Regions from separate parts of the Peribacillus sp. NPDC096448 genome, predicted to be linked through region 1. Evidence: predicted binding sites of a transcription regulator. Region 1 holds the regulator's gene; each other region holds the start of a gene.

What was found. Region 1 encodes Rex, which represses fermentation and respiration genes when NADH is low (regulators of the CRP and FNR family bind a similar motif). Its sites were predicted from a motif close to TTGTGAAATATTTCACAA; they were not measured.
Region 2: ACIQ0C_RS06070 (nitrate/nitrite transporter) is a predicted target of Rex. The motif match lies at 2,451-2,468, and genes of this name have one in related genera.
Region 3: qoxA (cytochrome aa3 quinol oxidase subunit II) is a predicted target of Rex. The motif match lies at 3,415-3,432, and genes of this name have one in related genera.

The regions. Positions count from the first base shown of each region.
Region 1 covers NZ_JBIWEU010000025.1:3,734-14,474, forward strand. Annotated here, with positions in the region: gene ACIQ0C_RS24465 (ABC transporter ATP-binding protein) at 1-1,579, opposite strand, end outside; gene moaC (cyclic pyranopterin monophosphate synthase MoaC) at 1,713-2,222, shown strand; gene ACIQ0C_RS24475 (redox-sensing transcriptional repressor Rex) at 2,256-2,915, shown strand; gene ACIQ0C_RS24480 (YdiK family protein) at 2,944-3,156, opposite strand; gene ACIQ0C_RS24485 (CPBP family intramembrane glutamic endopeptidase) at 3,153-3,878, opposite strand; gene groES (co-chaperone GroES) at 4,207-4,491, shown strand; gene groL (chaperonin GroEL) at 4,552-6,189, shown strand; gene ACIQ0C_RS24500 (hypothetical protein) at 6,295-6,705, shown strand; partial or broken gene rpsN (30S ribosomal protein S14) at 6,927-7,097, opposite strand; gene ACIQ0C_RS24510 (CobW family GTP-binding protein) at 7,275-8,210, opposite strand; gene ACIQ0C_RS24515 (metal ABC transporter substrate-binding protein) at 8,686-9,669, shown strand; gene ACIQ0C_RS24520 (metal ABC transporter ATP-binding protein) at 9,758-10,465, shown strand; gene ACIQ0C_RS24525 (metal ABC transporter permease) at 10,411-10,741, shown strand, end outside.
Region 2 covers NZ_JBIWEU010000002.1:467,117-477,857, forward strand. Annotated here, with positions in the region: gene ACIQ0C_RS06055 (UDP-N-acetylmuramoyl-L-alanyl-D-glutamate--2,6-diaminopimelate ligase) at 1-741, shown strand, start outside; RNA gene ssrS (6S RNA) at 865-1,051, shown strand; gene ACIQ0C_RS06065 (ribonuclease H-like YkuK family protein) at 1,203-1,745, opposite strand; gene ACIQ0C_RS06070 (nitrate/nitrite transporter) at 2,692-3,897, shown strand; gene nirB (nitrite reductase large subunit NirB) at 3,949-6,315, shown strand; gene nasC (assimilatory nitrate reductase catalytic subunit NasC) at 6,378-8,528, shown strand; gene cobA (uroporphyrinogen-III C-methyltransferase) at 8,657-9,427, shown strand; gene ACIQ0C_RS06090 (MerR family transcriptional regulator) at 9,602-9,928, opposite strand; gene nirB (nitrite reductase large subunit NirB) at 10,133-10,741, shown strand, end outside.
Region 3 covers NZ_JBIWEU010000005.1:206,428-217,168, forward strand. Annotated here, with positions in the region: gene qoxC (cytochrome aa3 quinol oxidase subunit III) at 1-346, opposite strand, end outside; gene qoxB (cytochrome aa3 quinol oxidase subunit I) at 346-2,292, opposite strand; gene qoxA (cytochrome aa3 quinol oxidase subunit II) at 2,366-3,295, opposite strand; gene ACIQ0C_RS11190 (hypothetical protein) at 4,276-4,590, opposite strand; gene ACIQ0C_RS11195 (S1C family serine protease) at 4,955-6,190, opposite strand; gene ACIQ0C_RS11200 (hypothetical protein) at 6,381-7,076, opposite strand; gene ACIQ0C_RS11205 (hydrolase) at 7,251-7,607, shown strand; partial or broken gene ACIQ0C_RS11210 (helix-turn-helix domain-containing protein) at 7,740-8,191, opposite strand; partial or broken gene ACIQ0C_RS11215 (hypothetical protein) at 8,433-8,681, shown strand; gene ACIQ0C_RS11220 (ketoacyl-ACP synthase III) at 8,840-9,823, opposite strand; gene ACIQ0C_RS11225 (alpha/beta fold hydrolase) at 10,407-10,741, opposite strand, start outside.

The sequences.
Region 1 (10,741 bases):
CGAGGAATTCTTCGTTGCCGTCCTTGGAGAGCTCTATCACTTTCGTTGCTATCCGATTTATGAAATAGCGGTCATGTGAGACGAAAAGAATAGTTCCCGGATAATCGATCAATGCGTTTTCAAGCACCAATTTACTATCGAGGTCCAAGTGGTTCGTTGGTTCATCGAGAATTAAAAAATTCCCTTTTTGCATCATCATTTTGGCTAGAGCAAGACGAGCCTTTTCGCCCCCGCTTAGTGTGGAAACGGTTTTCAAAACATCGTCCCCGCTAAATAGGAAATTACCGAGTACGGTGCGAATGTCCTTTTCCGGTTTGAGGGGATAGTCGTCCCATAATTCATTGAGTACGCGTTTATTGGAAACAAGGTTAGCCTGTTCTTGATCGTAGTAGCTGACTTCTACGTTCGTTCCAAAACGGTAATCCCCAGAAAGTGCAGGCAGCTTGGAAATGATCGTTTTCAATAAAGTTGATTTTCCAACTCCATTTGGGCCGACAAGAGCTATGCTCTCTCCTTTTGTCATCCGGGAATTTATATTCTTCGATACCGTTTCCCCTTCGTATCCGATAGCCAGGTCCTGAAGGTGGAGTACTTCATTTCCGCTTTGCCTTTCAATCTGGAAAGAAAAATTCGCGGATTTTTCATCACCTTGCGGCTTGTCCAACACATCCATCTTTTCGAGCTGTTTACGTCTGCTTTGTGCTCTTTTCGTGGTGGAAGCCCTTGTGATATTACGTTGGACAAAGTCACGAAGCTTTTCGATTTCCCCTTGCTGTTTCTCGAACAGTTTCATGTCCCTCTCATAATCTTCCGCTTTTCCCTCTAGATAAGAACTATAATTACCATGGTATTTTTTCATGTTATTCCGGGAAATTTCATATACCAGGTTTACTACTTTATCTAAAAAATAGCGGTCATGGGAAACAATGAGGACAGCTCCCTGGTAGCTTTGTAAATATTGTTCAAGCCAAGAGAGGGTTTCGATATCCAAATGGTTCGTCGGCTCATCCAGAATCAATATATCCGGTTTCCTTAAAAGCAGCTTTCCTAATGCAAGCCTTGTTTTTTGCCCGCCGCTTAAAGTGGAAATTGGGGTAGAATAGTCAAAGTCGGCAAACTGAAGTCCATGCAATACGGAACGGATATCCGCTTCATATTGATAACCGCCCTTCTCTTTGAATGCCACCATCAAAGTGTCGTATTCATTCAGCACTTTTTGGTAAATTGTTTCGTTTTCAAAGATGTCAGGTCTGGCCATATCAGCCTCAAGGCGGCGCAGTTCCTTTTCCTGCTCTATAAGATCAGTGAATACAGTCAGCATCTCATCCCAAATGGTCAGTTCGGATTCCAATCCCGTATCCTGGGCCATATAGCCGATGGTGACGCCTTTTGGTTTGATTATTTCACCGCCATCATGCGAAATCTGCCCGGCTATGATTTTTAGTAAAGTGGATTTGCCGGCGCCATTTCGGCCTACAAGTGCAATTCGATCTTTATTTTGAACTTCGAGCTTCATATTTGATAAAATAAGTTCAGCTCCATAATATTTCGATAGTTGATTGATTTGTAATAAAATCATAGATTTCACCTCAATTGATTATTGTTAGTGTAACGTATTTTAGTTATTATCGGCAACAGCTTGGTTCCAAGCTAAAAGAAAAGCTGTTACATAAAGTGGAATAATAGTGTATGATTTAGGAGGGGTTACTTAAATGGGAGACTTAACGCATTTTAATGAACAGGGCAGGGCCAAAATGGTCGATGTGAGTGCAAAGCCTGAAACAACCCGGACGGCAGTGGCTCAATCGAGCATTTTATTGAATGATGAAATATATGAATTGGTCACGAACCATAAAATGAAAAAAGGTGATGTACTGGCTGTTGCACAAGTTGCAGGAATAATGGCCAGCAAAAATACATCCAATATAATTCCGATGTGCCACCCCATTGCTCTGCAAGGGGTCAATATAGCCTTTGATTGGGAAAAAGAAGAACAAGGATATAGGCTTAGGATTGAAACGGAAGCTAAGACAAAAGGGAGTACAGGTGTGGAAATGGAAGCGTTAACAGCTGCATCCGTGACTGCCTTGACTGTTTATGACATGTGTAAGGCCATTGATAAGGGAATGGTGATCGGGCCTACGTTCTTAGTGGAGAAAACAGGCGGAGTGTCTAGTAGCGATTATAAAAGGCAAGTAAAACAACAAACAAATAGAGATTAAGTTGAAAAGCATGTGTGAAGGCGGGGAAGAACAATGAACCATGACCCAAAGATACCGCAGGCAACAGCCAAAAGGTTGCCATTGTATTATCGATTTTTAAAGAACTTACATTCCTCAGGCAAACAAAGAGTTTCCTCGGCAGAGCTAAGCGAAGCTGTAAAAGTGGATTCTGCTACCATTCGCCGTGATTTTTCCTACTTTGGCGCGCTTGGGAAAAAAGGCTACGGCTACAATGTCAATTATTTATTATCCTTCTTCAGAAAAACACTAGATCAAGATGAATTGACCAAAGTCGCTTTAATTGGAGTAGGAAATTTAGGAACCGCTTTTTTAAATTACAATTTCATGAAAAATAATAATACAAAAATTGAAATGGCTTTCGAAGTTTCTGAAGAAAAGGTCGGCAAGCGAATAGCTGATGTGCCCATCTATCATATGGATCAAATCGATACACTATTGCAGGAAAATAATATTACTGCGGCTATATTGACAGTGCCTGCACAGGTAGCCCAGACGATAACCGATCGTCTAGTCAAAGCTGACATAAAAGGAATATTGAATTTCACACCTGCACGGCTGACCGTGCCTCCATCCATAAGGGTCCATCATATTGACCTTGCGGTGGAGCTTCAGTCGCTCATCTACTTCCTGAAACATTATCCTGTAGTGGAAGAAGCCGCATTGGAGGAATGAAAAAACGCTGCATCATTGCAGCGTTTTTTTATTTTTTCTTATTTTTTTGTGCGGCTTTAATCTTAAAGTGCAGCATGATCATTCGTAATCCCGAACCAAAGTCAAGAGTCGCAATAAGGACAAGTATGTAGGCAAAGAGTCCCCATCCTGAAGAATTGACGGTTTGAATCGCGATAGCGGTAAAAAGGGCTCCTAAGCCTGCATAGATGATGCCCATGAATAAGGGTGATTGACGTTTCATAATAAACCTCCGATGAAGGCCTGTGCAGTATCCAGCATCTTCTCTATATCCTCCCGATATACCACTTGAAGGATGATAACAAGCGTGTTCATCGCAATATGAGCGCTCATGGATACGAGAATGCGGCCTGTTTTCGCATAAAGGAAAGCAAAAGTGAAGCCCATTGCCGTATATAAAAGAAGATGTTCAAATTCACCATGCGCCAAGCCGAAAATAACTGAGCTGATTAAAGCTGAAATAAAGAAGTTAAAGCGTTTATGAAGTGATCCGAAAATGATTTTCCGGAAAATTAATTCTTCCAATATAGGTCCAATTACTGAAGTGACGAAAATGACCATGGGGACTTTGTAAATGAGTGAAATGAGTTGCTGCGTATTTTCAGATTCAGACTCCACCCCAAGCATTTGTTCAATGCTTCCGGCAATGCTTTGCGCAAAAAGAGCCATGAACACTCCTGCAATTGCCCATAATATGGACATGGAAACGGAAGTTTGGTTTCTCGTGTCCAACTTTTCCCTCATATCTTTTCTCATTAAAAAAAGAATCAAGAATAAAGCTGCGAGAAAACTGAAAACTATCCAGTATGCTGCAGATTTCACTTCGAGTTCATCAGCCGGCATTCCGGTATAAGACCCGATCAGCATGAAAATGGGTACTCCGACAATACTGGATAATTGCATGGCAATATAAGTGATGATGACGAACCAATATTCTTTTTTCAAAAATGAAAACTCCTTTTATAGTCACCCATTCCAACGTTACTGATATGGGGACAATCTATAAACGCATACTCCAAAATGGTATCAAAAATTGAGGCAGAACACCACTTAAAGGTACCCCTAACATTACATTTAAATTACTATGTTAAGGAAATCATTATCCTAAAGTAGTTTACCCGTAATTTATCAGAAATTAATAAAAAATTTTCAATAAGATACTTGCAAAAAAGGCTCGGTTTATTTAATATTATAAATGTGTTAGCACTCGATGATGAAGAGTGCTAATAATCATGAAACAAATTATCAAGAGAATATGAGGAGGTTGTTTCACTTGTTAAAACCATTAGGTGATCGCGTTATTATTGAACTAGTTCAAACTGAAGAAAAAACTGCAAGCGGTATTGTTCTTCCTGATACTGCTAAAGAAAAGCCGCAAGAAGGTAAGGTAGTAGCAGTTGGTACTGGCCGTGTCCTTGAAAATGGCGAACGTGTTGCTTTAGAGGTTGCCCAAGGCGATCTAATTATCTTCTCAAAATATGCAGGTACTGAAGTTAAATACGAAGACACTGAATACTTAATTTTACGTGAAAGCGACATTCTAGCTGTTATCGGCTAATTATACATCATACTTAACTGAACGAAAAATTTTCTTAAAATTTTAGGGAGGTACTTATAAATGGCTAAAGAAATTAAATTTAGTGAAGAAGCTCGCCGCTCCATGCTTCGCGGTGTGGACGCACTTGCAGATGCAGTTAAAGTAACGCTTGGACCAAAAGGTCGTAACGTGGTTCTTGAGAAAAAATTCGGTTCACCGCTAATCACAAATGACGGTGTGACGATCGCTAAAGAAATCGAATTGGAAGATGCATTCGAAAACATGGGTGCGAAATTGGTTGCTGAAGTAGCAAGCAAAACAAACGACGTAGCTGGTGACGGTACAACTACTGCAACGGTTCTTGCACAAGCGATGATCCGTGAAGGTCTTAAAAACGTAACAGCTGGTGCTAACCCAATGGGTATCCGTAAAGGAATCGAGAAAGCGGTCAATTCAGCAATTGCAGAATTGAAAGCCATTTCCAAACCTGTTGAAAACAAAGAATCAATCGCACAAGTTGCTGCCATCTCTTCAGCTGATGAAGAAGTGGGCCAACTGATTGCAGAAGCAATGGAGCGCGTTGGTAACGACGGCGTCATCACAATCGAAGAGTCTAAAGGTTTCACAACTGAATTGGACGTAGTAGAAGGTATGCAATTCGACCGTGGATATGCTTCTCCATACATGGTTACTGACTCAGATAAAATGGAAGCTGTCCTTGAGAATCCATATATCTTGATCACAGATAAAAAAATTACGAATATCCAAGAAATCCTTCCTGTACTTGAGCAAGTTGTACAACAAGGAAAACCGCTATTATTGATTGCTGAAGATGTAGAAGGCGAAGCGCTTGCAACTCTTGTTGTAAACAAACTTCGTGGAACATTCAACGCTGTTGCTGTTAAGGCTCCTGGATTCGGTGACCGTCGTAAAGCAATGCTTGAAGACATCGCAGCCCTTACAGGCGGCGAAGTAATCACTGAAGAAATCGGACTTGATCTTAAATCTGCAACAATCGATTCATTAGGCCGTGCGTCTAAAGTGGTTGTTACAAAAGAAAATACAACAATCGTTGAAGGTTCTGGAGATACAGCTCAAATTCAAGCTCGTGTAAACCAAATCCGTGTTCAATTAGAAGAAACAACTTCTGAATTCGACCGTGAAAAATTACAAGAACGCCTTGCTAAATTAGCTGGTGGTGTAGCGGTAATCAAAGTCGGTGCAGCTACTGAAACAGAATTGAAAGAACGTAAACTTCGTATTGAAGATGCATTGAACTCCACTCGTGCCGCTGTTGAAGAAGGTATCGTAGCCGGTGGTGGTACAGCACTTCTAAACGTATACAATAAAATCGCTGAAATTCAAGCGGAAGGCGACGTAGCAACAGGCGTGAAAATCGTTCTTCGTGCCATCGAAGAGCCTGTTCGTCAAATCGCTCACAATGCTGGTCTTGAAGGCTCTGTAATCGTAGAGCGCCTTAAAGGCGAAGCAGTAGGCACTGGCTTCAACGCAGCTACTGGACAATGGGTGAACATGATCGAATCCGGTATCGTCGATCCTACTAAAGTAACTCGTTCAGCTCTACAAAACGCTGGTTCTGTAGCAGCTATGTTCTTAACAACAGAAGCTGTCGTTGCTGACAAACCAGAACCTGCAGGCGCTGGCGGCATGGGCATGCCTGACATGGGCGGCATGGGCGGCATGGGCGGCATGATGTAATCATCGCTTAAATCCCTTAATGTAGGGGTTTAACGAGAGATTCAGTCATGAATGCTCACCTAACATGTTAATATTTTTAAAGTTGAAGGCCTCCCACAGTTTACTGTGGGAGGCCTTTTCTTTGTTGTCAGTAAAAACAAAAGCTTTTCAGGAAAACTTTACACTTCATTTACTGACAATCATGGTGCAATTGGAATTGAGTTCTTAATCGTTGGAAAGATAAACGAACTAATTTATTCGCGGGAATTTGAAGACTACAGAAAAATGTATTTGAAAAAATCAGTTGAGAATGATGTTGCGAGAAGAATTTCTCTTCATTACTCTTTTATATTGTTTACTGGAAAGGTGCTAAATGACCTTTTTAATCGTGAAGGATTAGATGTGGATTTAAACGCTCTTGAGGCACTTTTCTACAATATATCAAATGAGAACAAGGCGGTTGGTAGGCCTTTATTAGAGCTGAAACAGTTACTTGAAGATTATGAACCTACACAACTATTAGTGCTGCTAAATTAATAGTATATTACAAAGGAATCGTCAATCCTACAAAGGAGAACATGATGCCTTCGTATTACTTAAATTCCATGTGGCCATATTTAATTTTCCCTCCTGATAAATCGTAATAATTACGATTTAAAATCAATTATTAACTCATTTTAAACTTTCTAAACGACTCAATTCCCTAAATATCGAGTAATTATCTTCAGTAGAGCTAAAACCTTGAAAGGCTGTGTTAACCAACTTGATTTTTTGATGCCTGGAAGTTGACCTTTATGTGCTAACTCCCGAAAGGCGATTCTAGACATCTTAAACTTTCTTAAATATCCTCTAGGTCTTCATGTAATCTCACAACAATTATACAATCGAGTAGGGGATGAGTCTTTTAATTCTTTTCTCAAGTCAAGCATAATTTGAAACCATTCTTGGCGATGCTTCCCTTTTACCTTCAATTTCTTTGCCACGTCTTTTTCTCCTTTCTCATTTAAATATTTATATGACCGTTTAAAACGTAATCATTACAATTTGTGTGATGTTATTTTAACCCTTTTTTAAGCCATGTGCAAATAATAAAAGATAAGCAAAAGTTAATGTCCCAAGGACATACTATTTTCCTCTAAATTACTCAATGTTTTCTGTAGGGTGCAGTGATCTAATCCATCCCCGATAAACACTAGTATATTGTTCACCTTTAAACCTGATTTTGTATGAAAAGGCATGCCATAAGCATATTGGAAGAGAAACGTTTCCGGTTTACCTTTAAAACGGATATACCCTTTAATTCGATAAATAGACTCAGGCATTGTTCTTAAGAAGTCATCAAATAATTTCTCGTTAATAGGATAAGAGAAGGTATGAACGTAAGTCTTGATATGCAGGTGATCAATAGCATGTGTTCTCTCATGTTCATCTTGTCCTTTTCTTTCAACAAATTGGATCGTATTCAAGTTGATGTTGGCAAATTTCGTCAGAATAATCTTACCAGTTGGATTAATCATGTATAATTCATTTTCAATAATTCTTTGGCTTTCATCTGAAATTCGATCAATTTTATTCAATACGATGGTATCAGCATGTTTTACTTGCTCCGTAATTAGCTTTCGAAGAGTAATCTTTAATTTATGGCGATCCATCCAGCAGGCAGCATCTAAAAGAGTAATAATCGATTGTATCCTTACCCTCTCAGCTAGGAAAGGAGATAAACAAGCATCTAATACTTCAACTGGATGGGCAACCCCAGTCGTTTCAATGTAAATCGCATCCAATTCAAACTGATTAAGAAGTTCGGATAATTGGACTTCGAGTTTATCTGATAGTGTGCAGCAAATACAGCCATTTAGTAATTCTTTTATAGGAATGTTTTCTGGAATCGCGTCTGAATCTATAGAGACTTGTCCCATTTCATTCATAATTACAGCCACTTTCCTATTATTTACTTGTTCCTCTTTCATAATATTTTGAAGTAGAGTCGTTTTTCCTGCACCTAGAAAACCTGCTAGAATATAAATCTCCACACTTCTCATTGAAATCATCCTTTCAACTATTAATTAAATGTGTCGTAACAAAATCTAATTTTTTTTCATCTTGATGAGTAAAAAAATATTTATTAATCTTGCATAAAAAGTAATGATTACGATTTATAATTATAAAGTGAATGTAGGGTTTCTACAAGGTAGGTGTGCCACAAATCATCTAAGGATAAGAGGTTTATGCTAAGTTCATATGAATTAAAAAAGTCGAATAGTCTGTCATCGTAAACATACATGGGCTATTAATAAAGTGAACATCAAGATTTAAATTTCTAACAAACTTTTTTGACACTGTAGTCCATCTATCGTTTTAAACGATGGATTTTTTTATTTCCTTATTTTAAAAATAAACTTGTTCTTTTTTTAAATAAGTGGTAAATTGTCAATGGTCAAAAAACAAATCGTAATTATTACGATTTGCAGTGAAAAGAAGTACAATTGTTTGGATTAATAGAAAAGGGGAGAAAAAATGAATCTATATAAAGTAAAAGCAATATTAGTAGCCTTGGCTTGTTTTACAGTCATGGTGGGATGTAGTAATAAAGAAGATGTGACCTTAAATCAAAAGGAAAAAGCTTCGGCACCTGACGAAAAACTACATATTGTCACGACCTTTTATTCTATGAATGAATTTACTAAAAACATTACAAAAGATAAGGCTCAAGTTGATCTCTTGATTCCTTCAAATATTGAGCCGCATGATTGGGAGCCTACTCCTAAAGATATGGTAACTATTCAAAAAGCAGATCTTCTTGTTTATAACAGTCCTTTTATGGAAACATGGATCTCTTCTATCCAAGAAAGTTTGGATAAAGATCAACCACTGTCTATAGAAGCGAGTGAGGGAATCCCTTTAATGAAAGGATCCGAAGAGGAGTCAGATCACAATGACGAGGAATCAGACCATCATGATGAAGACCACGAGCAGTTAGATCCGCACGTATGGTTAAGTCCAGTACTTGCTCAAAAGGAAGTTCAAACGATCACTGATGCTATAGTAAAACAAGATCCGGAAAACAAGGACTATTATGAAAGCAATAGTAAAGATTATATCCAACAACTAAAGGAGCTAGATGAACTTTACCGAACAACACTACAAAATGCTTCGAGTAAGGAAATGATTACACAACATGCTGCTTTTGGATATTTAGCAAAAGAGTATGGTCTTACTCAGGTTCCCATTGCGGGATTGTCTCCATCAGAAGATCCAAGTCCAGCAAAACTTGCTGAACTCAAGGAATTTGCTAAGGAGCATCAAATTAAAGTGATTTACTTTGAAGAAACGACTTCTCCTAAGGTGGCCCAAACATTAGCTGGAGAACTGGGAGCTGAAACAGAGGTGTTAAATACTTTAGAAGGTTTAAGCAAGGAAGATCAGGAGAAAGGCCTCAGTTATATTGAAGTTATGAAGAATAACTTAAAGTCTCTTGAAAAATCTTTTGTAAAAAAATAGAACTAAGCTGAATCAACTTTAAAAAGTGTGCGCCTTAGACAGGATAGGATGCACACTTTTTATAATAATTTTAGAGAGGAGTGGAAAAATGAAACTCATTTCTTTGCATAATATTGTTTTTGGTTATAGCCATTCCCCTTCATTAAATGGAGTATCCTTTGAGATACAGAGTGGAGAGTTTGTTGGAATTACAGGACCCAACGGAGCTTCCAAATCAACGATGCTACGAGTCATGCTAGGATTACTAAAACCTTGGGAAGGTACGATTACAATAAGTAAAAAAAATGCCAAAGGAAAACGTCTTACAATTGGGTACGTCCCTCAACAAATTGCCTCTTTTAATGCGTGTTTTCCAAGTACAGTTATAGAACTGGTACGATCTGGGAGATTTCTTAAGGGAAGATGGTTAAAAAGATTAAACTATGAAGATGAAGAAAAAATAGAAAATTCCTTGAAAATGGTAGGGATGTGGGAGTTTCGTCATCACAAAATTGGCGCCTTATCTGGAGGTCAAAAACAGAAAATTATTATTGCGAGAGTTCTCGCTACCGATCCAGACCTTTTGGTATTGGACGAACCGACAACAGGAATGGATGCTGAGAGTAGGAAAGGATTTTATGAATTTATGTACCATCAAGTAAAAAAACATCATCGGACCGTTGTGATGGTCACACACGAACAGGATGAAGTGCAGAGATATTTGGATAAAATTCTTCGATTAGAGAAGGGGGAGCAAGGTGGATGGAAATGTTTAACTTGGAATTCATGCAGCGAGCATTTTGGGCAGGTGGATTAATTGCCATTATTGCTCCTATTTTAGGAGTATTCCTAGTATTAAGAAGACAAGCTTTAATGGCTGATACATTGTCCCATATATCTCTGGCTGGGGTAGCTATCGGTTTCTTTATTCATACAGATACAACGCTCTCAAGTATTCTTGTCGTAATAGCAGGGGCAATAGGAATTGAATACATGAGGCGAGCCTATCGAACGTATTCAGAGGTATCGATTGCCATTCTAATGGCAGCAGGATTATCATTTGCTTTATTTTTATTAAGTATAAGCGAAGGTG
Region 2 (10,741 bases), on a different contig from region 1:
AAGAATGTCAGTGCCTTTGTTTTTGGAAAATCCAATCGCTACGATTTAGCCATCACCAATTATAATACTGCAACGAACCCCTTTATTTTATTGAATGAGAATCATGACTTTGTGAAAATTGAGTTACCTTTACCTGGACTTCATAATTTATATAACGCAACAGCTGCGTATTCCGTAGCGAAGATGTTTCCAATTTCAAAAAATGAAATTCTCACTTCACTGAAACGATTTTCCGGTGTGCCAGGAAGGTTTGAAATATATAAGAAAGAATTTGGGCCGACTATAGTCATCGATTATGCACATACTGCAGATGCCATTCATCACATGCTTCAAACTGCCAAAGAGTGCGGGGCCAAAAAGATTTATCATATCTTTGGTTTTCGGGGTGGACGAGATACAACCAAAAGGGCGGAAATGGTTAAAGTATCATCGGAACATAGTGATGTTTCGATTTTAACAATGGATGATCTGAATTCGGAGGGAATTGAGGTGATGGAATCCAATCTAAATAAACTGCTTAGCGATTACTCTGCTGGAAATGGGAAGGTTATTCCTGATCGCACCTTTGCTATCAAGGAGGCGTTACAAGCAGGTAAGGAAGGGGATTGGATTATCATCACAGGTAAAGGAATTGAAATGTATGATCAAAAATTCGGACTGCCTACCATTTCTGACAAAGAAACGGTATTATATCTGCAAAATAAGGACAAAGGGGATTTTATCGGTTATTTTGATCAATAGTTTGATTCTAATGAATGTTATTATAAAGGACTGATTCGGCGTTAATTTTACCTAGTAAGCCATAGGTTATTATATGGTGATTATTAACATTGTAACATTTGACGATTTCAGGTATCATAACAATACAAGCTGCACTGTTCGTAATGATAATAAAGTTTTAACCTTTAAGCTGTAATAGGGAGTTTTATATTGAAACAGGAATGTTATGCCTCGTCACTGACTTGGACAACAGGATTTTTTCTGCAAACACCCACTTTGAGGAGTGGTGGTTTAAAACTTTCTTACTGAATACGGCAATCGCGGCTTATATCTTAAAATGTTGAAGCCGGTCTCGGTCTGAGGCCGGTTTTTTGCTTGTATGTACTTGCTTTGCAGTCTGAAAATCTCCAGACCATTTTGTTCTATCAGCTTAAAAAGTCCAGTTTTGATTCCATTGGCTAATTACATGTTTTGTAATACATTCACTCTTGTTTTGTATACCGGTTGGCATAACTTGAAGCGACGAAAGCATCGGGTTTGATTTTTGGTTGCACCCCCATGGATTCCATCCTGGCTACCATTTCTTTTACAAACTCACTAGTTTTGTTTCGCTTTCCAATCCCGATATCAATGTGCCCTTCCATTGTGAACGTTGCCCCTTGATATACAGCAGGCAGGACTATATCGATTAACTGATTTTTTCTTTCTTCCGTAAACAGCGATACGATTTCCTCTGTTAACGACAACTCTTGAGAAATACGTTCATGTAAATGCAGCATCCTTCTAGGGATCATCACTTTTCTTATACAACCCCATACACCATTTCCGACCTGCCGTATCACGATACCTGTAATAAAGACCGTATGTTTTTTATGTACTTGCGAATCTGTCCCGACCATTAATTGATAGTTACCGGAAGGATTTAATTCCATAAACTCAACAATATGAACGAATACCTCTTCAAATGACATATTTTTTTTCTGAAGGTTTTGAAACGGGATGTTCTGAAATGGATATTGCTTCATATTATTGCACCCAACCTTTCCCCGGATATAATCAAATTAATAAATATCTCATGGCCGTTCATAACACATCATATGAAGGAGGTCCTTGTTTCGTGCCGTGGGAAGAACCCGCAAGAAGAGGCAGTCATCATTTAAAGGTGTTCTCGCTGAATAGATATCACCTCAAGTTTTATTCCTTCTATTTTAAACAAAAAAGACTGTAGGCAAAAGAAGTTCTATTTTAATGTTAGGCTCTTTTCGTAAAGATTGTTGTTTTTAAAACGAAACTATTTAAGGTTGATTGGAGCGGAAGTGTGAGACTCCTGCGGGAGCAGCGGGACAGGTGAGACCCCACAGGCGTTTACGCCGAGGAGGCTCACCGCCCGCCCCGCGGAAAGCGAGCATCTGGAGGGGAAATCAACCACACCGCACTACTTGGTAAATAGCAACAAAGTATGTGAAAACAGCCTAATGTTAAAAAGAAGTTGATTGAAGCGGATGTTCGAGACCCTGCAGGTGCAATGGCGCCGCGGCCCCGGACCGCCCGCGGAAAGAGAGTGCCTGGAGTGGAAATTAACGGACAAATATTAAAACTGTAAACGAACTAATTATTGTCAGGTTTATCTACAGTCTGGAAGAGAAGCTTAAGCATTAGGCTTCTCTATTTTTTTATGGAGAATCTTCCAAAATGGTATGGGTGTTATCTTTTTGAATTTCTCCTGCCATATCTGAAAAGTTAAACAAGCTTGTAATTTTACATCACCTAAGTAAACCACAATATCGTTCGATTTATATAAGAAAAAGGAAATGAATTTATTAAATTTTGTCCAATAACTACTTTAAAGGATTCACATTTAATAACTTATAAAAAAGTGTGTGATGTTTTCTTACATAAACAAAGAAATCTTACTTATATAAGAGTAAAATAAACGAATATTCAATTAATAAAGTATTGGAGAGATGAAAAATGAAAATATCTGAATTGAAAAAAAGCGGTCATGCTCCGTCATTATTAGCTTCATTCCTTTATTTTGATATCAGTTTTATGATTTGGGTATTATTAGGTGCGCTCGGTGTCTATATTACAAAGGATTTCGGACTTTCCCCGGCTGAAAAAGGCTTGATTGTGGCTATTCCGATTTTGGGAGGCTCGTTTTTTCGAATCGTCCTTGGTTTTTTGACTGATCGCATCGGCCCGCGGAAAACCGCGATCGGCGGGATGCTTGTTACGATGATTCCGCTTTTTTGGGGATGGTTATTCGGAGAAAGTTTAGCAGAGCTTTATTTAATTGGAATTTTGCTAGGAGTGGCAGGTGCAAGTTTTGCTGCAGCACTTCCGATGGCTAGTCGCTGGTATCCCCCGCATTTGCAGGGTCTTGCGATGGGCATTGCAGGTGCCGGAAACAGCGGAACTCTTTTTGCGACATTGTTCGGGCCCCGTATTGCTGAATCTCTTGGCTGGCATAATGTTATGGGATTAGCTTTGATTCCTTTAACCATCGTGTTTATCATTTATATTTTCATCGCAAAAGACGCGCCATCTCAACCGCCGGCAAAACCACTTAAGGAATATTTCAACGTATTTAAAATAACGGACACTTGGTATTTCTGCATTCTTTACAGTGTGACTTTTGGGGGCTTTGTTGGGTTTACTAGCTTTTTAAGCATCTTTTTTGTTGATGAGTATGGGTTAACACGAATAAGGGCAGGGGAATTTGTTACATTATGTGTCATCGCCGGAAGTTTCTTTCGTCCCGTCGGAGGATTTATTGCCGATAAAATAGGTGGAGTTAAACTGCTTATGTTTTTATTTATCGGACTCACAATATGTATGTTTGGAATTAGTTTTCTTTTTTCTCTTACTGCCGTTACGATCCTTCTGTTCATCGGAATGCTATTTCTCGGTATGGGTAACGGAGCTGTCTTTCAGTTAGTTCCACAGCGGTTTTCTAAAGAAATAGGTTTTATCACAGGGATTGTAGGAGCTGCCGGAGGTGTTGGCGGATTCTTGGTTCCAAACATACTAGGTACGTTGAAACAGATTACTGGCACATATGCTACAGGATTTTTAGTATTTTCCGCAGTTGGAATCGTGGCGTTGCTTATCCTGGGCCTAGCCCAGCTTTCATGGAGAAAAACGTGGGTACTCGGAAAGAATTCAGTTAAGATCTAGAACTTTATTTACTTAGTTTGGCTTGTTACAGTACTTGTTTGGGGGGATAAAATGTATAAACAAAAACTGGTTTTAGTAGGGAACGGAATGGCGGGACTACGCTGTGTTGAGTCGATTATAAGTAAGGATCCGACTGCATTTGAGATTACTATTTTCGGAAGTGAACCACACGTTAACTATAACCGAATCTTATTGTCGACTGTGCTTCAAGGCAACACCACTTTTGAAGACATTACAATAAATGACCGAAACTGGTATACGAAGAATAATATCCAATTGTTCACAGGGGAAACGGTTATAAAAATCGATAAAGAGACCAGGAAGATAATAACAGACAAAGAACGGGAAGTTTACTACGATAAGCTGATAATTGCCACAGGTTCTGTTCCGTTTATTCTTCCTGTTACAGGTGTTGATAAAGAAGGCGTCATTGCATTTCGGACGATTGAAGATTGCCAAAAGATGATTGAAACTTCACGCAAACATAAAAAAGCAGTCGTCATCGGAGGAGGTTTGTTAGGTTTAGAAGCAGCGAGAGGGCTGTTAAACCTTGGTATGGAAGTGCATGTCGTTCATATTGCTGACTATTTAATGGAAAGGCAGCTTGATTCAACGGCATCGCTTTTGCTGCAAAAAGAGTTGGAAAACCAGGGAATGAACTTTCTTTTAAAAAAAGAAACACAGGAGTTAATCGGTACCGGGCGTGTAGAGCGCGTCCGTTTTAAAGATGGAACGGAGCTGGAAGCAGATTTAGTCGTAATGGCTGCTGGAGTCAGACCGAATATTCAGTTGGCCAAAGAAAGCGGAATTGATACAAATCGTGCGATTATTGTAAACGACTATTTGGAAACCAGCGTCCCAAATATTTATGCAGTTGGTGAATGTGCTGAACATCAAGGAATTGTTTATGGATTGGTTAAACCTCTATATGAACAAGGTGAAGTGCTGGCAAAGCATATTTGTAAGATGAAATGCAACGGATACCAAGGCTCGGTCCTTTCGACCCAGCTGAAAATATCAGGAGTTGAGTTATTTTCTGTTGGAGATTTCCTTGGTGATGGAACAACGAAATCTATTACAACTTTTGATGAATTGGATAGTGTTTATAAAAAGGTGGTTTTTCAAGGAAGAAAAATCATAGGTGCTGTGCTGTATGGAGATACAAACAACAGCTCAAGATTACTCGATAAGATTTTAAAGCGGGAAGAAGTATCGTCAGAGGAAAAGCGTGATTTGTTCCAATCACCAAGTACGGCTGGGGGATTGATCGCTTCGATGGCAAATCATGAAATCATTTGCCATTGTAATGCTGTTTCAAAGGGGGCAATCATTGAAGCGGTTCAAAATAAGGGATTAACAACAACGGAACAAGTTAAACAATGCACAAAGGCTTCCGGTTCGTGCGGCGGATGTAAGCCGGCAGTGACCGAGCTTTTGAACTATATTCAAAGTAATCTTTCTACTCAGGATGAGAAACAAACTGCATTTTGCTCCTGTACGACATTAACGGAAGATGAAGTCGTGTATAAAATGCAGCTACAAGACGTAACAACTGTCCAAGAAGCGATGGATGTCCTTGAATGGGAAAATACGGAAGGTTGTTCAACTTGCAAGCCTGCACTGAGCTATTATTTAGGAATGATTCATCCAGAGTACGAGATCAGACAGCAAACCCTTTTCATAAACGAAAAAAAGAATGCAACAGTTCAAAGTGATAACCGGTACTCTGTCATCCCGCAAATGTACGGAGGGATGACGAATGCAAAAGACTTGCGAAAAATTGCAAATGTTGCAGATAAATATGATATATCTCAGGTTGCGGTAACAAGTGAACAAAGGATTCATTTAATGGGGGTGAAAAAAGAAGATCTTCCAGGTGTGTGGGCCGATTTAGATATGCCGTTAAGTTCGAAATATGGTAACACCGTTCAAAACGTCAAAACATGTATAGGTGAACATGTTTGCTCTTGTGATAAACAGCAATCACTATTACTTGCTGTAGATCTGGAAAAAAGATTGGAGCAAGTATCAACACCATACCGTATAAAGTTGGGCATATCTGCTTGTTTGCATAACGGTGCAGGATCAACAACGAAAGATATAGGTGTTATGGGCATTGACAGGGGCTGGGAAATATATGTGGGCGGAAGCAGCGGTCGTAATGTACGTGCCGGTGAACTATTATGTGTAGCCGGGACAAATGAAGAAGCAATTGAAATCATCATCGGCTTTATTCAATATTATCGGGAAACTGCCAACTACTTAGAACGGACTTGGCAATGGATTGAACGAGTGGGTTTAATTCATGTTAGAGAAGTATTGTTTGATAGTGAACTTAATCGGCAACTATCTCAACGATTGGAACTGGGTAGATCAGGGAATGAACAAGTGGAACTTTATGATGTAAGACCTAGATAAACGGATAAATGTATGTACCCCATGAAAAAACAAAGAAATCCATGAGTAAAGGGTGAGGAGCCTTGACTGAATTATTATTAAAGTACTTCCGCACGAAGCAACAAGAGGTCCAATCAGAAAAACGATATGATTCACAATGTCCATTTTGCAGCATGCAATGTAAGATGCAGCTGTTGGAACAAACAATAGTGACAAGAAGAAAGTATACGACGGTTGGAAAAGATAATCCAACCTCAGAGGGGCGCTTATGCATTAAAGGAATGAATGCACACCAACACGCTTTGCATAAAGATCGAATTAAATACCCATTATTGAAAAAAAATGGTGAATTCGTTCGGATATCATGGGAGGAAGCATTAAGCCACATTAAGGATAATTTCAGTAAAATTCAAGCGGAAGATGGTGTAAATGCATTATCTGTTTATGGGAGTGCATCCATTTCAAATGAAGAAGCATATTTGCTTGGGAAATTTGCAAGAGTGGCATTAAAAACAAAGTATATAGATTATAATGGCCGTTTGTGCATGTCTGCAGCAGCCTCGGCGGCAAGCCAAACATTTGGTATGGACAGGGGCCTAACCAACAGCTTATCAGAGGTTCCGTTCACAAAGTGCATTATCTTGGCGGGCACGAATATTGCTGAATGCCAGCCGACAATCATGCCGTATTTTGAGAAGGCAAAACAAAATGGAGCATATATTATTGCTGTAGATCCCCGGGAAACAGCAACAACGAAAATGGCCGATTTACATCTAAAAGTAAAACCAGGGATGGATGCCGCCTTGGCAAACGGATTATTGAAAGTGATCATTGAAGAGGATTTTACTGATGAAGCATTTGTCCGCGAACGTGCAAATGGCTACACCGAAGTAAAAGAGTATGTTACATCATTAAAATTAGAGGAAATTGCGGAAATGACAGGGGTTCCTAGCGACCAAATTCAAAAAGCGGCTGTAATGTTCGGTAAAGAAGAATCAGGAATGATTTTTACAGCTAGGGGCGTTGAGCAGCAAACAGATGGTTCAGCTGCCGTCCGGAATTTTCTCAATATTCTTATTGTTACAGGGAAAATCGGCAAAGTGAATTCGGGCTATGGAGCTATTACTGGGCAGGGGAATGGGCAGGGAGCAAGAGAGCATGGCCAAAAGGCAGACCAGCTGCCGGGCTATCGCATGATTGAAAATGAGGAACATAGATTACATATTGCAAGATTATGGGGAATCGATGAGGCTGATTTGCCACGTAAAGGTGTCTCGGCATACGAAATGATACAGAAGATAAATGAAGGTGAAATTACCGGCATGTTTTTAATGTGTTCCAATCCGATTGTTTCCAATCCAAATGCTAACTTTGTCAAAAAGGCTTTGAAAAAATTAAAGTTTCTTGTCGCGGTAGACATGTTCGTTTCTGAAACTGCTAGATTGGCTGATTTGATTTTACCTACTTCGTCTTACTTAGAGGATGAAGGAACGATGACGAATTTAGAAGGACGGGTAACGTTGCGGGAAGCAAGTTTTCCATCACCTGGGGAAGTGAAGCATGATTGGCAAATCATTTGTGATATAGCAAAAGCTCTTGGAAAAGGGGAGTATTTTCCCTTTCAATCCGCAAATGAGATTTTTGAAGAACTAAGAGTGGCAAGCCGCGGGGGAACCGCTGATTATTATGGTATAACGTATGATCGATTAAGAAAAGAAGGAGGCATTTTGTGGCCATGCCCAACCATTGACCATAAAGGGACAAAAAGGTTATTCGAAACGTCTTTTGCCCACCCGGATGGAAAGGCGGCCATGGTTGTGGTTAATAATGTGCCTCTTGTTCCAAAAGAACAGCCATGTACGGATTTTCCACTTTATTTAACAACAGGAAGAATCATGTCACATTATTTAACAGGAGTACAAACGAGAAAAAGCTCATCATTAGCTGCAAGAAATTTTGAATCATATATGGAAATCCATCCGGAAACAGCAAAGAAATATCATATTCCAGACAATACTTTGGTGAAAATTGAATCAAGACGCGGAGGTATTGTTGTAAGAAGCAAATGGTCAGCAACCATTCGCCATGATACTGTATTCGTTCCTTTTCATTGGGCAGACTCCCAAAATGTCAATCGCCTCGTTTCACAGGATTTAGACCCGACATGCAAAATGCCTGGCTTTAAGGTCAGTGCTGTAAAAGTACATCCTATATTAGAGTTAACGTCTCATTAAGGGGAGGTTTACTTCCCGTTCATCATAATTTTTTTTGGTTTAATCATAATCGAATACTGGAGCCTTATCACACAGTATTCCATATCAAATGGGAGTTTACATGACTAAACAACAAAAGGGGATAAAGGATGGAAAAAGGTAAGGTCTATATTGTTGGTGCCGGACCTGGTGATCCGGACTTAATTACTGTCAAGGCAATCAAATGCATCGCGGAAGCGGATGTCATCTTGTATGATCGATTGGTAAATCGTGAATTGCTTTTATACGGTAAAACTGAAGCTGAATACGTTTATTGCGGTAAAGCGCCTGGTATACATTGTGTCCCTCAAGAGGACATTCATCAATTGTTAATAAGTAAATCAATGGAGAGAAAAACGATTGTTCGTCTAAAAGGGGGAGATCCTTTCATCTTTGGTCGTGGCGGTGAGGAAGCTGAAGTGCTAGCAAAGCACGGAATTCAATTTGAAATAGTTCCTGGAATCACTTCTGGAATCGCTGCGCCAGCTTATGCTGGAATTCCCCTGACTCACAGGGAATGGGGGAGTTCCTTCGCAATTGTCACAGGACACTGCGCGACCGGCAAACCTGATAACATCAACTGGCATCATTTGACACATGGTGTTGACACCATTGTTATTTATATGGGAATGAAAAACCTTCCTTATATCTGTAAACAATTACGCTCCTGCGGAATGAAGCCTGAAACTGCCATTGCAGTCATCGAACAAGGAACGACCGGTTATCAACGAACTATTACAGGAACAATCGATTCAATAGTGGCGATTATTAGAAGGGAGCAGGTTGCCAATCCCGCCATGATTGTGATAGGAGAAGTCGTGAATTTATCGGAGAAATTATCATGGTTTTCAGAGAAGACAAAGGATAAGGAGTTCGCTTAGAAAAGGAATGATTAGCTAGAAAACTTTCACTGTAATGAAAATGGAAAACTGGACATGAAAGTCATCATGTCCAGTTTAACAATGTTAACAGCAATTATAAAAAGGGAAGTGGAAATTTTGTCACGACTGAAATATGACATTGAAAGGCTAATAATTCCGGGTACATGGCGAAAATCAATTACGCAGGCCAAAGTGTGCATTTAATTGGCCCTGCAGCATTTTTTTTCGCATTTTTTCCTGTTCAATTTTTCTGTTCTCTTTTAACTTTTCCTGTCTAATTTCATTGGTTTGCACCCCATCCTCTATTTTATCAGCGATTTCCACTAATGCCTTGACGTCGGAAAAAGAGTATTTACGATTACCACCCTTAGACCTTTCGGGAAAAACTAGTTTTCTTTCTTCATAATACCGAATTTGTCTATCGGATAGTCCTGTTAATTCTCTGACCACTCCTATTGAAATTACTTTTCTGTCTATATAAGATTCTTTTTCCTGGACGATGAAAATCACCTCATTTTTGATTTATGCTGGATCAATAAGGATATTATATCCTAATTTTCTGAATATTTGTAACAAAAACTAACATTAATTATTAATTTTTAAAAATCATGTAAGATTATATAACACACTTGTTGTTATAAAAAGTGACCTCTCCTATAATCAAATACATAATCCTTTCAAAAAAATCTTACTGGAGGACAAAAAATGGCTAAGCAGAAATTGGCGCTCATTGGGAATGGTATGGCTGGAGTAAGATGTATAGAAGAAATTTTGAAAATTCAACCAGAAGGGTTTGAGGTGACTGTCTTCGGAAGTGAGCCACATCCGAATTATGATCGAATCCAACTATCGAATGTATTGCAAGGTGCTACGACGATAGATGATATTACAATAAATGATTGGAACTGGTATAAAGAGAACAATATTACACTTTTTTCAGGGGAAACGGTCACGAACATTGACACCACAAAGCAAATCATTTACTCAGACACTAATCGTGAAGTCGAATATGATCAATTAATTTTAGCTACCGGATCAATCCCTTTCATTCTACCGATAAAGGGGGCTGATAAAAAAGGAGTGACAGCCTTTCGAAATATTGAAGATTGCGAAAAGATGATTGAATATTCAAAAAGTAATAAAAAGGCTGCAGTCATTGGTGGAGGATTATTGGGGCTTGAAGCAGCAAGAGGGCTTTTGAATCTAGGTATGCAGGTAGATGTAATTCACCTTTCGGAATATTTGATGGATAGGCAGTTAGATCCAGCAGCAGGAAAAATGCTGCAAAGGGAACTTGAAAGCCAGGGAATGAAT
Region 3 (10,741 bases), on a different contig from region 1:
CCACGAATTCATAAATTTCGACTCCCAAGAAGCCTAAACCAAGAATAAGGGTAATGATGAAGAAACCAATCGTTGCTTTCTGCCTTCCAAGTCTCATTGCATTGATTCCAAGACCAATGGTAAAACTACTGGTTAAAAGAAAGATTGTTTGAAACATCAGGGTTGGGAGTTTAAAAAGATGTTCCCCTGTTGGACCATTTCCAGTTCCATCAACTAATACAAAGTAAGTTGCGAACAGTGTAGCGAAAAGAGCTATTTCTGCTCCTAGGAAAATCCAGAATCCAAAAATCTTTAAGCGATTTTCTTCCGTGCTATATTCTAGTGGCAGCGAGTTATCTATTTTCATTACTTAGCACCTCGCAATTTATTTTCAGTTTCTTCGATCTCTTCAACAGAGATATAACGTCCGTGATCTTTTTCGAATGAACGGTGAATCATACAAGCAAAGATACCGATCGTTGCAATGATTGCAATGATCCACATGCTGAATACCATCGCAAAGCCCCAAACGAAGAAGATACAGCTCATGATAAACGGCACACCACTGTTATTTGGCATATGGATCTTTTCTACTTTACCGCCAAATAATTTAAAGCCTTTTTTCTTTGCATCCCAGAATGCTTCTGTAGAATCAACTGTTGGCACAATTGCAAAGTTATATTCAGGGATTGGTGTATGTGTAGCCCACTCTAGAGAACGCGCATCCCATGGATCGTTTGAAATATTTCTTGACGCATAACGTGTGCTCCAATAGATATTGTACACAATAAGTGCAAAACCTATTGCCAAGCCAATCGCTCCAACGAAAGAGAGCATATTCAATGGACCATACCCTGTTGATTCAGAGTACGTATACATACGACGTGCCTGCCCATCTAAACCAGTGATGAACATCGGGAAGAATGTTACATTAAAGCCGATTGTAATGAACCAGAACGACCATTTCCCAATTTTTTCGCTCAACATGAAACCGAACATTTTTGGCCACCAGTACGTGAAACCAGCAAGTACGGCAAATACAGTACCAGGGATTAAAACGTAGTGGAAGTGAGCTACTAAGAACATTGTATTATGGTATTGGTAGTCAGCACTTGCCATTGCAAGCATTACCCCTGTTACCCCACCGAGCGTGAAAATCGGAATGAAAGCTAAAGAGTATAGCATTGGAACGGTAAATACGATTTTACCTTTCCAAAGTGTGAACAACCAGTTGAAAATCTTAACACCAGTTGGGACGGCAATTGCCATCGTGGTAATCGAGAAGATACCATTAACCATTGCACCGTGACCCATTGTATAGAAATGGTGAGCCCATACAATGAAAGATAGAGTAGAAATAGCTACCATGGAGATAACCATCGAATTATACCCGTACAGGTTACGACGTGCAAATGTCGAAATGATTTCACTGTAAATACCGAAAGCTGGAAGAATTACTATATAAACTTCAGGATGTCCCCAAACCCAGAACAAGTTCGCCCAAAGCATATCGCTACCGCCATTGGCCATCGTAAAGAATTGAGTTCCGAATAGACGATCCATTGTCATCAACGCAAGTGCCACTGTCAATACAGGGAAAGCGAAAACGATGATGAAGTTTGTGATCAAAATAGACCATGTGAACATTGGCATTTTCATTAAGTTCATGCCAGGTGCTCTCATTTTCAAGATTGTTACGATAAAGTTGATACCAGTCAGTAATGTACCGATACCAGCTATTTGAATAGCAATCGCGTAATAGTTCGAACCTACTGATTCACTGAAATCGTTACTTGCCAGCGGGAAGTAAGATGTCCAACCTGCATCAGGAGAACCACCGACTACGAAAGAGATGTTAAATAGCATTGCCCCCATGAAGAATAACCAGAAGCTTACTGCGTTCAGACGTGGGAATGCTACGTCACGCGCTCCAATTTGTAATGGTGTAACAATGTTCATTAACCCAATGATGAATGGCATAGCCATGAATAGGATCATGACGACCCCGTGTGTTGTAAATACCTCATTATAATGCTGTCCATCCAAAAGACCGTTATCTGGAATAGCCGTTTGAGCACGCATCATAAGTGCATCGACGCCACCACGGAAGAGCATAAGCAGTGCTGCCAAGATGTACATGATACCAATACGTTTATGGTCAACCGTTGTTAACCACTCACGCCATAAGTAACCCCATTTTTTAAAATAGGTAATTCCGGCAACAACCGCGATCATGGTTAAACCAATGGCAACCATGGATGCATAAATCGCAGGACTTGGATGAGGTACGGCAAATCGATCAAAGTAATCCATACTTTTGTGACTCCTTTCAGGAAAATATTCCTTATCTTGTAAACCTAGTTGTTTTATCGAACGAAATTAATTCTTAGTGATCATGATTCATGTTGCTGTGTTCTGAATGTTCCTCGTGTGAATCCTTGGAATCATTTTCTTCAGTATCAGAAGATCCGTGGTCATGACCAGCATTTTCCCCTTCAGGAGCTGGTGAAAACTCTAAGTGAGTTCCAGTGTAAGTGGATTGTCCCACATGACCAGGTTTTAATAATTCATTGAATTTTTCCTCAGTAATCGGTTTAGCAGTAGCTTTAATTTCATCTACCCACTTATCGTAATCTTCTGGAGACAGTACATTAACGTTGAACGTTTGCTGAGCAAAACCTGAACCACTGAAGTTTGAATTTCGACCCATATACTCTCCTGGTACATCAGCTGCTAAGTGCAACGTATTAACCATGTCCGACATCGCGTATTTTTGTCCTCCAAGTTGCGGAATCCAGAAACTTGAGATTGGACCGAATGAGTAAAGTTTAAATTCAATTGGTCGGTTAGTAGGTAAAAACAGATAGTTGACTGTTTCGATATCTTCTTCCGGATAACTAAAATGCCACTTCCAGTTGGAAGATGAAGCGTAAATGATTAAAGGTTCTTGATCTCCGTATCCTTTAGGTGTTGCCTCAACTTCATTTGTAGTTTTAACAGTAACAACGGATAGGAAAGCGACGATTAAAATTGGGATCGCAACCCAAATTATTTCAAGAACTTTACTTCCTTCAATATGAGGCGGTTCATAATCATCACGTTGTTTGGAAGCACGATATTTCATTATCATGAAGATATACAGTACCATAACGACAAGGACGACAAAGGCCATTGTCCATATCGAAATCATAATAACATCTGCTTGTGTTGCAGCTACTGGCCCTTTAGGGTCCAAGACCATTAATGGGTTATCGCAACCGGTTAGCACAGTGGCAATAGTAAAAAGTATAGTTAATAGAGCCCATTTTATTTTCATAGTACTACCCCTTTCTTACATAATAAAATTCCAATTGGTAATTATTCGGACAAAGTGTTACCATGTTCACAAACCCCGACATACCAATATTAATCCCAAGTCAAAAAAAAGACAATACAAAGTGACATCTGTCACATAAAGTTCATTAAAGAGCAGTAAGAAGATGGTAAATGAACTGAAATGTTCGAAAATCTTCAGCAAATGAAATATAATAATTGTTTAATAACATACCTATGGAAATTCACTTATCAGTACATGATTGTATTTTTTACCGATCCACTATCCGTTTAATATTACTCTAATATAATGAAATAAAAATTTCACATTATATTCACCGTGTATATTGCCTCAACCCCCCTCAAGAATATGAATTATATTACCTATCCTGTCAAGTATGTATTTATCGTTGGAAAACATGATTTAAAACGGTTTTTTCATACTTGTCCATGGAAGTTGATAATTGGTAGCCGCATTGGAAACGATGTTGTATTCATGTTTTAATACTCTTATGATCCAACATTGGTCAAATATTATATATATATAAGGAAACACCGGGTGTGTAATTGGTTTCTTACATTTGGTGGTTCAATCAACCCCGCCATTGGAGCCCAAAATCTTCCCTTTTGTATCTTCAAGTAAAAGTGCAATAAAAAAACCACAAAAAAAGGACTTTTTAAAAATGTCCTTTTCTCGTGGTTATCGAAATGTAAAGGTATTTCTGCATTCGGGCAGTTTGGTTTGAATATCCAAGCACATCTTATGTATTCCGATTAATACAAAGGGTTGCTTGAAATATTTTTTGATACATAACGAGTGCCGTGTATTGTATTGAATTAAAATTTATCGATACAAATGATATGAAAGCGCATTCAATGTTTGGAATCAAATTGGCTCCCTGATAAACAAAACAGCTGGTTTTGTTCAAACATGTTGGTGAATCTGATGATAGTAAGCCAGTTTATTACGCTATATTCCTGGTTTTAGTTACTGAATTCCGTACTTCTTTTTGTATGAGTTTTAGTCTTTGATTTCATTTTTATGATTTTAGTCGTTTCCGGTTCAATTCTTTCACCTTTATGTGTATTCATTACCATTTCTTCTGTCAGGACAAAAAATATACCAACTAGAAAAATGGCAGCTGCGCTTAGTGTGATGGCGATTCCAACAACGGTAAATATATAATCCTTATTGTAATCGCTTACAAAAAAGCTTAAAGCAAAAATAATAATTCCGATTACACAACCTGTGCCCGATACCCATTTCACTGCATCTAACATCTTCTGATTAGCTTCCATAATTTCATCCCCTTTCTTTCTATTTTATGACATTTCACAAATTTGTCAAATCTTTTCTATTTTTTAACATATCCACGATGAAAACCTTGACAAATAGAAGGCGCCACCATTCACTTTTAGGTATTCAAGACTATATGAATAATTTGTAGAACAGTGCAAATACACTATCTATTTTTCCGCTAGTAACCCTTTTGTATACTATTAAATAGGGGGTTGTACAATTTGAGCGTTGTTTTTCACTCCAGGCACTCGCTATTCCCGCAGGACTCTCGTACCCTCCGTTCAATCAACTTTGAATTTAGATAGAACCCTTTTTTGTCCACAAACTTAGGCCCCTGATGAATAATCAGGGGCCTACCATTTTTCATGGTTTTTGTAAGGTTATCGTTACCGTTTTCTCTTCAGTACCTCGATATACTTTAATTTTTACTTTATCGCCGATTTTCTTATCAGTATATAAGTATTTCCTTAATGCCGCGGCAGTATTTATTTTCGTTCCATCAATCTCAACAATGATATCCTGTTGCTTAAGCCCTCCGTTCGCCGCAGCCGAGCCCGCTTCTATACTCGTCACCATTACGCCGGATTCTGCAGCTTCTGGAACATTTTGAATGTAATATTGCGGCAGTTCTTCTATACTGGCCAAACTTACTCCTAAATACGGGCGCGCGATCTTTCCATTTTCAATCAGTTCCGTAACAATCGGAATCACATCATTACTTGGTATGGCAAACCCCAAGCCTTCCACACCGTTTTCGGAAATCTTCAGACTGTTTATGCCGATCACTTCCCCAGCGGTGTTGATCAATGCACCACCGCTATTTCCAGGGTTGATCGCTGCATCTGTTTGAAGGACATCAAGTGCCCACTCCCCATCCGAGGTATCGACTGAAATGGTGCGTCCGGTCGCACTGACGATTCCTTGTGTAACCGATCGTGAAAAATCAAGTCCAAGTGGGTTGCCAATTGCCAATACTTCTTCACCTGGACGCATGCTATCAGAATTCCCGAATTTAATTCCTTCCGGTGCTTTCGAGGCATCAATTGTCAAAACCGCTAAATCCGTCAAAGCATCAGCCCCGACAACAGCTGCCGTTGCCTTTTGTCCATCATACAATGAAATTTCGACTTCCTTAGCTCCTTCAATAACATGATTGTTCGTGATGATATAGGCTTTTCCATCAGCCTTTTTATAAATGACCCCTGAGCCGGTTCCGCTCTCAACCGTTTCGCTCTCCGTGCTTTGCCGCTGGTACGGGTACTGGTTTTGCATCTCCTGTAAATTCACGACCCCTACAATCGATTTGGATGCTGATTCGACCATCTCTGCCCTATCATTTGAATCCGTACTTGTCGATAACTTTTCCGCCGTGACACTTTTATCCTTTTCAACACTGTCCGTTTGCTGTACACCTGCCGTTTCGGTTGACTCATTCACTGAACTTTTCCCTTGATCTATAAAGTCTCCGCCAAATAGAAATACAGACGATGTAACCATAGAAGCAACCGTTCCGGAAACAAGGCTAGTTAACCAAAGAGACTTACCCTTTTTCCGTTCTGCATTGACTCTGACTTGCTCCTCACCATTATAATTCTCCATCTTTATCCCTCCTATGTTTGTCCTTTACTTGGCTCAATCATAAACAGGAAATATTAAAAAATTCTTAAGAAATAAAGAAATAGGCTACCTTTTTAAAAAAATTATAAATTTTTATCGAATCCTGCATTTTGTCGCGCAACAAAATAAAAAGGCCACAACCGGGGCCTTCAATTCGACCATTCAGTTATCCTTACATGACTTCATAAACTTCTTTGGTCTCCTTATTCACGCCATACCAGCCCCAAGTGGTTTTGTGGCCGCTTTTCTGACTAGGTTCATCTACCTCGAAAACATGAAAAATATAATCTCCCTTTTCGGCATCATGATCATATTCGATTTGCAAATGCGAAAAGTTTTCCATATCCACGTAATCCTTCACAAGCTTCTCCGCCTGAGATTTACTTAATGTACTATCCGAATCCTTGCTTACTTCTTTACTTTTTGTATCCGTTGCCGCCCCCTCTTCTGCTTTGGATCCGTCTTCAGTTGTTTCCTCCGCCGGTTTCACATCATCATTTCCCACTACTGCTTCTATCGTGGCGGAGTCTGTTACCGGATGCATTTCCACCGCCTTTGAAACCATTTGTTTACCTTCCCGGTATTTTGCTTTATATGCGGCTGCTTCTTCAAAATCTCTTTTGGCCGAATCAAAATCCTGTTCATCGTATTTCTTCATTCCACTCGCCAGCAAACCTGAAAGATCCATTAATTCCCTTGATTCGGGTGTTTTTGCTTCTTTATAAGCTAATTGAAAAGCCTCGTGGGCTTCTAAATAATTTTCCTCATTCAACTGACTTTTCCCTAAATCCATATTGGAATCATAATTCCTTGTTACGCAGCCTGAAGCAATCAACACAAAAAAAATGACCATGATTGACCTCTTCACTATATCACTCCTCAATTTTACATATTATTCTGTAAATCCATCTTAAACCATTTAATAAGGAATCCGATACCTCTATTTCCTATCTTTTTCATTAAGGAAATGTTTACTTTCATGATTAACTTTTTACAAATAGTGGTACTGAATAGACAAACACTTGAAAGGGTGATGTGCAGAATGATGCAGGAAAAACAGACCTATCATGTCGATTTGGTAAGCGGCGACGTACTCGGGCAAAAACTTGAAGAGAATCCGAGCTTCACTGTACACGCAACTGATGAGGAACTTGCAGAATTGAAACAATGCTTGGAGGAACACCGGACAGATGACCTGGAGGCATATGCCCGATCACATGTGCCTTACCTTCTCTATCATCATGACCGGGCAAATGATAAATACGATGCAGCCATGAAAAGGCTTTATGCCCTAATTTATAAATTAGGGGATGAAACGGCACGAAATCATATTGAAGAAATTGGCATATTGAAAGATAACAAATTCGAAGGACAAGAAGAAGTGCAAAAGTTCAAATAAGAAATAGGAACAGAACCTGAAGTTCAAAGGTTCTGTTCATTTATGATCAAGTTTCACCAAAAGGTTATCATGCCCCAAATAAAAAAGATTCCCCTTTGTGATTCACTATACAGTTTTATAGGCAGAGTTTTTTCAATCTACATATTTATCTTTCAAATAATCTGAACCAATACCGCCAATAACCATCAAAGGTAATGGTAAAAAATTAGATACAACTGGCATACTTTTTAAAATTGTAATTTCGGTGCCTGCAAATTTATTAAGACCAAAAATGATTAATTTAGACACTAACAAAAATGCTCCTATCAATAACAAGATATCAAAAACATTTTCCTTTTTGGAAATGCTAACTGCTTACTTTTCCGTATTATTTTTTCTTTCAATTCCTCATCACTCCTTAATAATTCATCCACCGTAATTTGAAATAAATCACTTAAATTAATGAGTACTTCAATACTTGGGTAATTTTTTCCCGTTTCCCATTTGGACACAGATTGGCGACTCACATGAATCTTCTCTGCAAGATCATTTTGTGACCATTTTCTTTTTTCCCGTTCTTTTTTTAATCGTTCGCTAAAAATCATAATGAGTTCATCGCCTTTCCTACTCCTAGTATTGTGAGATGAATTGTGCAAAGTAAAGATAGTAATAAGCGCATTACTATGCAACTTATGAGTGACACCGAAAAAAACCTTGATATATCAAGAGTATCATTTTAATTTTTATGGAACTGCTGCAGAAGTAAAAAAACAAAAAGTCCCAGTTGAGTTCAGAAATCCGCTCCCTTTCCGCCGACTGTCTGCCAAGCCTCATCAAAGCAAGTGCATTACTTGTATGGCATTTCTTGTATCAATCTTGGCGGAAATCCCTTTTATAAACACATCATTTTATGTTGGACCGATAGCCAAGGCCTTTGAAGGAGCAGATATCGCTTGGATTATTGGGTTAGTTGTCCCAGCTGTTTTGTATTACTTCCCAATGAGAAAAAAGTTGAATATCTCTGAAAATGCAATAAACAACCAAGAGATTGGTTCGTTAGAGAAAACAACCGTTTCAGAGAAGAATGTTAAGTAAGATAAAAGAGGACCGTAAAATGAACTGCACCCAAATTGGAGGTGCAGTTTTTTTGACCAAATATACGATAAAAAGGCATGAGCCCGGTAGATTACCGGGTTCATGCCTTAAGGCTTCCTTCCTTGGGCAAACTCAGTTATTAGTTGTGGAAAATAGCTTTATAAGGTCCAATTGATAAGCAATCCAGCTTGAGCTAATCCACCGCCGAAACCATATAATAAAACCTTCTCACCACCACTGAGCTTCCCTTCTTTTATTCCTATTTCTAAAGATAATGGAATTGTTGCTGAAGAAGTATTTCCATACTCCACTAAGCTATATAAAGTTCGCTCAATTGGAAAGCCGCTTCTTTCACATATTGACTCAATCATTCTTAAATTTGCACTATGCGGTACGAACCAATCAACATCATTCAATTGATATTCAGCATTTTTCATCACAGTTTGCATTCCTTTTGGAACGGTCGTGACAGCCCATTTATAAACCTCACGCCCATTCTGTACAAGGTTGCCACTATTATTTAAGTCTTCACCATTTATACATGTCGAAAGGTTTGTACTATATAAATGTTTACCGCCTTCACCCTCCGAATATAAATGTGAAGAAATAAAACTTGGCTGTTTTTCATCATATTCTACAAGAACTGCTCCTCCGCCATCTCCAAATAAAATACAAGTGGCTCGATCCTCATAGTCCATAAGTTTCGATAAAGTATCAGCTCCAATAACTAGGATTTTCTTATTTAACCCAGATGTTACTAATCCATTAGCAACATGCAACCCATAAGTAAATCCTGCACAGGCAGCGTTTAAATCAATAGCTCCAGTATTCTTAATACCTAGCTTTGCTTGGACTAAAGATGCTACACTTGGAGTGTTGAAATCAGGTGTAAAGGTACAAACAATGATCATATCAACATCTTCGACAGATTTATCATACCTTTCCATTAAATCCTTTACAGCTTTATAACCTATATCACTAGTAAACTCCTCTTCATGTGCAATTCTTCGTTCTTTAATACCAGTACGTTTAACAATCCATTCATCATTGGTTTCAACCATTTTTTCTAAGTCTTTATTTGTTAACCTTTTTTCAGGAACATACGAACCTATCGCAGTAATACGTGCTTTGGATTTGAACATAGAATAGCCACCTCGTGTGTATGAATTGCATCATTTTTATAACTTGATATTAACACCTGGTACTAATTATAAAGCAAAAAAAATCTTATGCAACTAACCGTTACCTTTAAACCCGTAAGAAAAAGAGCTGAACGTCAAAGAACGATCGCGACTGATAGTATTAAGAAGATTTTGCTCCTAATGGAAAGGGATATCGTAGCCAGAACATCCTGTTAAAACATACTCATCCTGGTTGTTTTCATTTTTAATCACTTCGATTGTTTTGCACTGATGTGTTTTAATTGAATTATCTCCATATTCGTCTCTTGTGGTATCACTCGTCACTTCCAGTTTTTCTGCCTAATCACGTCTCCTTATTTAGTATTTGAAAGGTTCACACTCATTATCGGATGGCCATATAGAAAAACCTTTCATTAAAATTAAAAAAAAGGTCACCCAGTAATTTTTACTGGTCAACCTTATAATACGAACTCTTCTGTTCGTTCATTAAGAAATACATAGACACGTTAATTATGAGGAAAAAAGAAAGAACAAATTATGCTTTATTTCAGTCTTGTATAGCGAAAGTAAAATAATGCCCGAATCAGCCCTTTAAAAATGATAGCAGCGCTTCATTAAATTCTTTGGCATGTGTTGCATTGAACCCATGCGGACCACCCTTTATTAAAGCTACTTTAGAATTAGGAATTGCTTCATGTGTTAGCTTCCCACTATTTTCAAATGGAACAATTACATCTGAATCACCATGAATAACAAGGGTAGGTATATTAATCTTCGCTAAGTCTCCCCTGAAATCCGTTTTGCTGAAAGCAGCGATACAATCTAATGTCCCTTTGGGCGATGCCCCCGCTGCAATATCTATATTGTAAAGTCGGAATGGTTCACTGACTAAGTCAGTTCGATCTCCAGCAGCAAAAA